DNA from 3 places in the Xanthomonas hydrangeae genome. Region 3 is predicted to be linked to each of the others. Evidence: predicted binding sites of a transcription regulator. Region 3 holds the regulator's gene; each other region holds the start of a gene.

Region 1 (2,266 bases), 2.3 Mb from region 3:
CGATCGGCGCGACTCTGGGCGGTGCGATCGCGGCGTTGTTGCTGCAGCAATGGTCGTGGCACGCGGTGTTCTTGCTTGGTGCGGCCGGCTCGCTGCTGTGCGTGCCGTTGGTACTGGCCTGGCTGCCCGAATCGCTGGAATTTCTGATCGCGCGTCGCCCGCTGGGTGCGTCTGCGCGCTTCAACGCGGTGCTTGCCCGCATGGGCATGCCGCCGCGTGCCGACTTGCCATTGCCGCCGCCACAGGTTGCCGATGATGCGCAGGGCTACGCGGCCCTGTTCGTGCCTGGCTTGCGGCGGCAGTCGCTGCTGATCGCGCTGGCGTTCTTCCTGTTGATGTTCGCGTTCTACTTCGTGCTCAGCTGGACGCCGAAGCTGCTGGTGGTGGCCGGGCTGTCGGCGCAGCAGGGCGTGACCGGCGGGGTGCTATTGAATCTGGGCGGCATCGCTGGCGGCGCGATGTTCAGCTGGCTGGCCGCGCGTGCGCGGTTGTCGCGGCTGACGGGCGGGGCGCTGCTGTTGTCGGCGCTGGCCATGCTTGCGTTCGGGCTCTACAGCACGGTGTTGAGCTGGGCGTTCGTGATCGCGCTATCGACCGGTGCGGCCATGTTTGCCGCCATTGCCGGCCTGTATGCGGTAGCGCCAGTGGTCTTCACGGCGGCGGTGCGCTCCACCGGCATGGGCTGGGCGATCGGCGTGGGCCGCTTCGGCGCGATTGCCTCGCCGCTGTGCGTGGGCGTGCTGGTGGATGCAGGGTGGTCGCCGGCCACGCTCTACCTGGCCTGCAGCCTGCCTCTGCTGCTAGCTGCGGCGGCCGTGCTGAGCATGCGTCTGCCCCCTCGCTGAACCGCTCACGCTGCGTCAGCCCTGTGCCGCTAGCGGAGTCGACCGCGCCAAAGAAATCCACTGCACTGCCGATAACCCGTCAGACCCCCCATCCCTGTGGCGGGCTCTTCCGCGGATTTCAAGCAGACCAGCGCCGGCATGCTCAGAACCATCGACTCAGATCAACTCCGCCCCGGCATGTATGTCTACAAGCTGCTGGGCGCGTGGGTGCACCACCCGTTCTGGAAGACCTCGTTTCTGGTCGACTCCGACGATGTGGACAAGATCCATGGCAGCCGCATCGAGCAGTTGGTGATCGATACCGCGCGTGGATTGGATCTGGAAGCGCCGGCCGCAGCGCACGCAGCATCGGATGCAGCGCCCGAACCGGAGCTGCCTGAGCCATCGGAGCCGCCCAAGCCTGCATGCACCTCCCGCACCGCGCGCACCAACAGCGTCACCGCACAGGTCGGCATCGAGTCCGAAGTGGTGCGTGCCCGCAAGATCTTCGAAGACGGCCGCGACATGGTCGAGGCAATGTTCCGCGACGTGCGGCTTGGCCGTACCGTCGACACCGAGGCGGCGATGCCACTGGTGCAGGCCATCAACGATTCGGTGCTGCGGCATCCGCAGGCACTGATCAGCGTGGCGCGGCTCAAGACTGCCGACGACTACACCTACCTGCATTCGATGGCCGTTGCCGGCCTGATGAGCGGGCTGGCGCGTCAGCTGGGGTTGCCCGAGGCCCAGGTGGTGGAGGCGGCGATGGGCGGCCTGCTGCACGACATGGGCAAGGCGGTGACGCCGCTGGACATTCTCAACAAGCCCGGCAAGCTCACCGACGAAGAGATGGACATCATGCGCCAGCATCCGATGGATGGTCATCGCCTGCTGGTGGCTGGCGGTGTGCAGAACGCGGTGGTGTTGGAGATCGCGCTGCATCATCACGAAAAGATGGACGGCACCGGTTATCCGAATCAGCTGGCGGGCGAGACGATTTCGTTGATGTCGCGGATGGGTGCGGTGTGCGATGTGTACGACGCCATCAGCTCGGATCGCCCGTACAAACGGGCCTGGGATCCGGCCGAATCGCTCAAGCGCATGGCATCGTGGCAGGGCCATTTCGACCCGGCGGTATTCCAGGCATTCGTGCGGCGGCTGGGTATTTATCCGGTCGGTTCGCTGGTGCGGCTGGAGTCGCAGAAACTGGCGGTGGTGATCGAGCAGACGGCCGATGCGCTGCTCAAGCCCAAGGTGCGCGTGTTCTATTCGGCCAAGCTGCGCAGCCACGTGCTGGTGCAGGACATCGATCTGTCGCGGCCGGACTGCCAGGACCGCATCGCGCAGATGGAAAGCCCCACCGATTGGGGCTTTCGCGATCTCGAGAAACTCTGGCTGCCGTAATCGGCTGCACCGCGTGAATACGCTGGCGAGCGCGACCA
Region 2 (2,266 bases), 1.9 Mb from region 3:
CAGATGTCTGGTACCGAACCACAGCCCGCCGCGACGGCTGAAGACTTCATGGCGAATCGAGTCGCCCGGTGGATACGGATAGCGCTCGGCGTGCTGCTCGGCAAACGCGATGCTCACCTGCATCGGCCCGGCGGTGTGCACCGGATTGAGCCCGTCGAACAGGCGCGCGCCCAACGGCACGCTGCCGGTGAAGTCCTCGAAGATCTTGCTCAGCTCCTGCTCGGTGCGCGCGCTGGCAATACGTGTGGCATAGCTGCGGCCATCGGGGGAGTCGATGCGCAGGGCGGCGTCGACCATGAAGCCGGGAATGTGGTGCGCACTGGCGCGGCGGTCGATCTCCGCGCGTGAAATCTTGCCCAGGTTGGGAACGACAGGATTGGCCTGATAGGTCGACTCCTGCTCGGTCACCGCCAGCACCGCGCAGATGTGCTCGGGGCTGGTGTCCAGCCCCTGCGAGGACAGTGCCACGTACACATCGTTGGCCCAGCCGGCGCGATCGGTGAGTGTGGCCGGCAGGCGCCGGGCGATATCGGCCTTGACCGCGTCCGGAGTGCGCTGCGGCGCACGCGGGGCCTGGGTGGCGCAGGCCGCCAGCAAGGCGACGGCAAGCAACGTGAGCAGGCGGGGCAAGCAGGATGTCACGGCGTCTCCAGATCTCGGGCGGCGGCTGCCGTGCGGCAGTTTACGTCGCTGCCGGACAGGGACCGGCACACAGCGGCACACACGGGATGCCGGCAGCTCGCTGCGTCGGTCGCTCCGATTCAAGCCAGGTGCGATCAGGCCGATAACGAGCTCGATCAGGAGCGTCGCGATCACGGTGCCTGGCATGCCTGCCGGTCATCATTGCAGCGGTTGCTGCATCGATGTCGCGTTCAAGCAGACGCCGACCTCGCCCAATTCCACCGCTGTCCACCCATGGGAGTGCCTGAAATGCCACAGCAACCAGCAAGCCCGGTTCGGGTCGGAGGTGACGCCGTGGTCACGGTCCCGGCGCGTTGTGCCTTGTCGCCGTCATGAGTCGCCGATGAGCCTCCTTGCGGTACGCTGGCAACGGGTCTTCGCGGGGATCGCATTACTGCTGAGCAGCGCGGTGGTGTGGGCGCAGCCGCAGCCGTGGAAGGCGATCGAATCGGCCGCGATCGACGACCCCAAGGCCGCGTTGCAGACCGCCCAGACCTTTTTGCAGCAGGCGCGCAGCAATGGCGACGCCGACGCGCAATTCTGGGCCTTGCTGGCCCAGGCGCGCATCCTGATCTCGCTGGAAGACAACGATCATCGCCAGCTGGTGCTCAGCCAGGCGCGTACCGTGTTGGAGCAATTGCATGGCAACGCCGCGCAGGCGCAGCTGTGGCTGGATACCGTGCAGGCACTGAGCGATGTGCGCGAGAATCCCAACCGCGGCATGGTGACGCGGCTGGAAGACCTGCGTCAGCGGGCGCGGGCACTGGGTCGCAACGATCTGCTGTGCGAAGTGGAAGCGGTCGACATGTGGAGCATGCTGGCCTCCAGCAGCAGCGATGAGGCATGGAAGGCGGCGCAGGCCAGCTACCAGTGTGCGGTGCGCGAGCACACCTTGAGCCTGGAGCTGGACGCGTTGACTCAGCTGGGGTCGCTGGCCAGCCGTGTCGGCGGGCGCATGGCAGAAGACAGCGAAGCCGAAGATTATCTGCAGCATGCCTTGACGCGCTTGCACGGGCAGCCGGCACGCTTCCAGCGCAGCTTGATCGAATACGAATACGGCACTTCGCTGGCCGCGCAGCAACCCGAGGCCGCCTTGCTGCATTTCAAGCGCGCTCTGGCGCTCAGCCGCGCGCTCGGCGATCAGGCCGGCGTGGCCGCAGCATTGACCAGCGCCAGCGAAGCCCTGAGCGAAACCAGCGATGCGAATGCGGCATTGGCGATGGCGCGCGAGGCGCTGCCGCTGATGCAGAAACAAGGCAATGTTGGCCGTATCGCCTCATGTCATGCGGTGTTGCTGCAGGCATTGACGGTGTTGAAGGCAGACAGCCTGGGGGCCGAGATCGTCGCGGCCAGGGCGGCGGATGACCCGAACCTGACCTTGAGCCGGCGTGCGCAACTGCTCGATGCCATTGCCCAGGCGCTGGCAGCGGAAGGCCGCCATGCCGAGGCATATCAAGAACTGCAACGCGCCAACACGCTGCGCGCGCAAAGCCTGGACCGCCAACGCGACACCGTGATGCTGCGCTTGCAGGCGCGCTACGAAGATGCCCGCCGTGGCGCCGAAACCGCCGAGCTACGCCGCCGC
Region 3 (2,266 bases):
GTGGCGTGCTGGTGGTTCCTGCCGCCTCCGGTCGCCGCCACATGGCCGAACTGGCCCCGGCCCAGCACATCGGCCTGGTCAACGTGTTCTCCGAACTGGAACGCGACCTGGACGTGATGGTCATCGACACCGCCGCCGGCATCACCGACAGCGTGCTGACCTTTTGCCAGGCCGCCCAGGACACCGTGGTGGTGGTCTGCGACGAGCCGGCCTCGATCACCGACGCCTACGCGCTGATCAAGGTGCTCTCGCGCGAACGCGGCGTGGACCGTCTGCAGATCATCGCCAACATGGTGCGCGACCCCAACGAAGGCCGCCTGCTGTACGACAAGCTGTCGCGGGTCTGCGAGAAATTCCTCGGCGACGTGTCGCTGAACTACCTCGGCCATGTGCCGCAGGACGACTGGTTGCGCTTGTCGGTACAGCGTCAGCAACCCGTCATCAAGGCCTACCCCGCCAGTCCGTCGGCGCTGGCCATCGCAGAAATCGCGCGGCGTACCTCGCGCTGGCAGGCACCCACGGTGCCGCGCGGCAACGTCGAGTTCTTTGTCGAACGCATCATCCAACGGGGAGTCGCCGCATGAGTACCGCTACCGCTACCGCAACGACGGCCACAGCGCAGTACCGTGCAGTGCAACGCAACAACGCCAACGACATCGTCACCCAGCACGCCGACCTGGTGCGCCGCATCGCCCACCATCTGGCCGCGCGCCTGCCGGCGAGCGTGGAAGTGGACGACCTGATCCAGGCCGGCATGATCGGCCTGATCGAAGCCTCGCGCAGTTACGACTCCGACCAGGGCGCCTCGTTCGAAACCTATGCCTCGATCCGTATCCGCGGCTCGATGATCGACGAGATCCGCCGTGGCGACTGGGTGCCGCGCTCGGTACACCGCCGTGCCCGCGACGCTGCTGCTGCAGTACGCAAGATCGAACAGAACACCGGCCGCGCCGCCGCCGCCACCGAAGTGGCCGCCGCGATGGAAATGCCGCTGCCCGATTACCTGCGTCTGATGGAAGACGCCGCGCGCGGCCAGGTGCTGAGCCTGGAGTCGCGGATCGAAGATCACGGCGAGCTGGACACCACCGCCAAGGGTGGGCCCAACCCACAGCAGATGATGGAGCGTGGCGAGTTCGGCCGCGAGCTGGGCAAGGCCATCGGCCAGTTGCCCGAGCGCGAGCAGCTGGTGCTGTCGCTGTACTACGAACAGGAATTGAACCTGAAGGAAATCGGCGCCGTGCTCGGCGTCAGCGAATCGCGCGTCTGCCAGATCCACGGCCAGGCCGTGGTGCGTCTGCGCGGCCGCCTCAAGGTCTTCGAACTGGCCGATGCCGGTGTCGAAATTGACGACTAATTTTTTCGCGTATTTTTTCGTGTTAGGAGCTTGATGTGAACAAGAACATGCGGATTTTGATCGTGGACGACTTCTCGACGATGCGACGTATCGTCAAGAATCTGTTGGGCGATCTTGGCTTCACCAATACCGCAGAGGCCGAAGACGGCAACAGCGCATTGGCTGCGTTGCGGGCCGGCCCGTTCGATTTCGTGGTCACCGACTGGAACATGCCCGGCATGACCGGTATCGACCTGCTGCGCAACATCCGCGCCGACGCCAAGCTCAAGCACCTGCCGGTGATGATGGTGACCGCCGAAGCCAAGCGCGAGCAGATCATCGAAGCGGCCCAGTGCGGCGTGAACGGCTACATCATCAAGCCGTTCACCGCGCAGACGCTGGAAGAAAAGCTGGGCAAGGTGTTCGAACGTCTGGCGGCGACCGCCTGATGAACGCCACCGTGGAAACCAATGCCGAACGCGCTGCCTTGATCGACCGCCTGCAAGGCGCGCTCGATGCACTGGAAAGCGGCGACGAAGCCGCCTGGAAGCGCGAGGTCGACCACCTCGCCGCCTTGCGCACCCGTCCGATGATGCAGGGCCTGAGCCGGCTCGCACGCGAACTCGGTCAGGCGCTGGGCGAACTGCCCACCGTGCCCGAAGAAGCCGGCGAGCTGGACGATGCGTGTTCGCGCCTGGACCACGTGGTGGAAATGACCGAAAAGGCCAGCCATCGCACGCTGGACCTGGTCGAAGAATGCCGTGAGCTGGCCAACCAGCTGCGCGACGGCGGTCTGAATCAGGACCAGGGCGCGCTGATGGACAAGATGCGCCACAACCTGACCGAACTGTCGCTGGCGCAGAGCTACCAGGACCTGAGCGGGCAGATCATCCGTCGCGTGGCCGGCATCGTGCGGCGCGTGCACGAAGGCTT

What was found. The regulator FliA, encoded in region 3, starts transcription of late flagellar genes. The targets are predictions, from matches to a motif close to TAAAGTTTNNCNNNCNNNGGCCGATAA.
Region 1: the regulator FliA is predicted to act here: its motif matches at 894-920, upstream of NYR97_RS06095 (HD-GYP domain-containing protein).
Region 2: the regulator FliA is predicted to act here: its motif matches at 762-788, upstream of NYR97_RS04625 (GGDEF domain-containing protein).

The regions. Positions count from the first base shown of each region.
Region 1 covers NZ_CP103836.1:1,504,519-1,506,784, reverse strand. The annotation lists gene NYR97_RS06100 (MFS transporter) at 1-845, shown strand, start outside; gene NYR97_RS06095 (HD-GYP domain-containing protein) at 984-2,228, shown strand.
Region 2 covers NZ_CP103836.1:1,154,304-1,156,569, reverse strand. The annotation lists gene NYR97_RS04630 (DUF1615 domain-containing protein) at 1-642, opposite strand, end outside; gene NYR97_RS04625 (GGDEF domain-containing protein) at 1,025-2,266, shown strand, end outside.
Region 3 covers NZ_CP103836.1:4,509,486-4,511,751, reverse strand. The annotation lists gene NYR97_RS19030 (MinD/ParA family protein) at 1-584, shown strand, start outside; gene NYR97_RS19025 (RNA polymerase sigma factor FliA) at 581-1,354, shown strand; gene cheY (chemotaxis response regulator CheY) at 1,390-1,782, shown strand; gene NYR97_RS19015 (protein phosphatase CheZ) at 1,782-2,266, shown strand, end outside.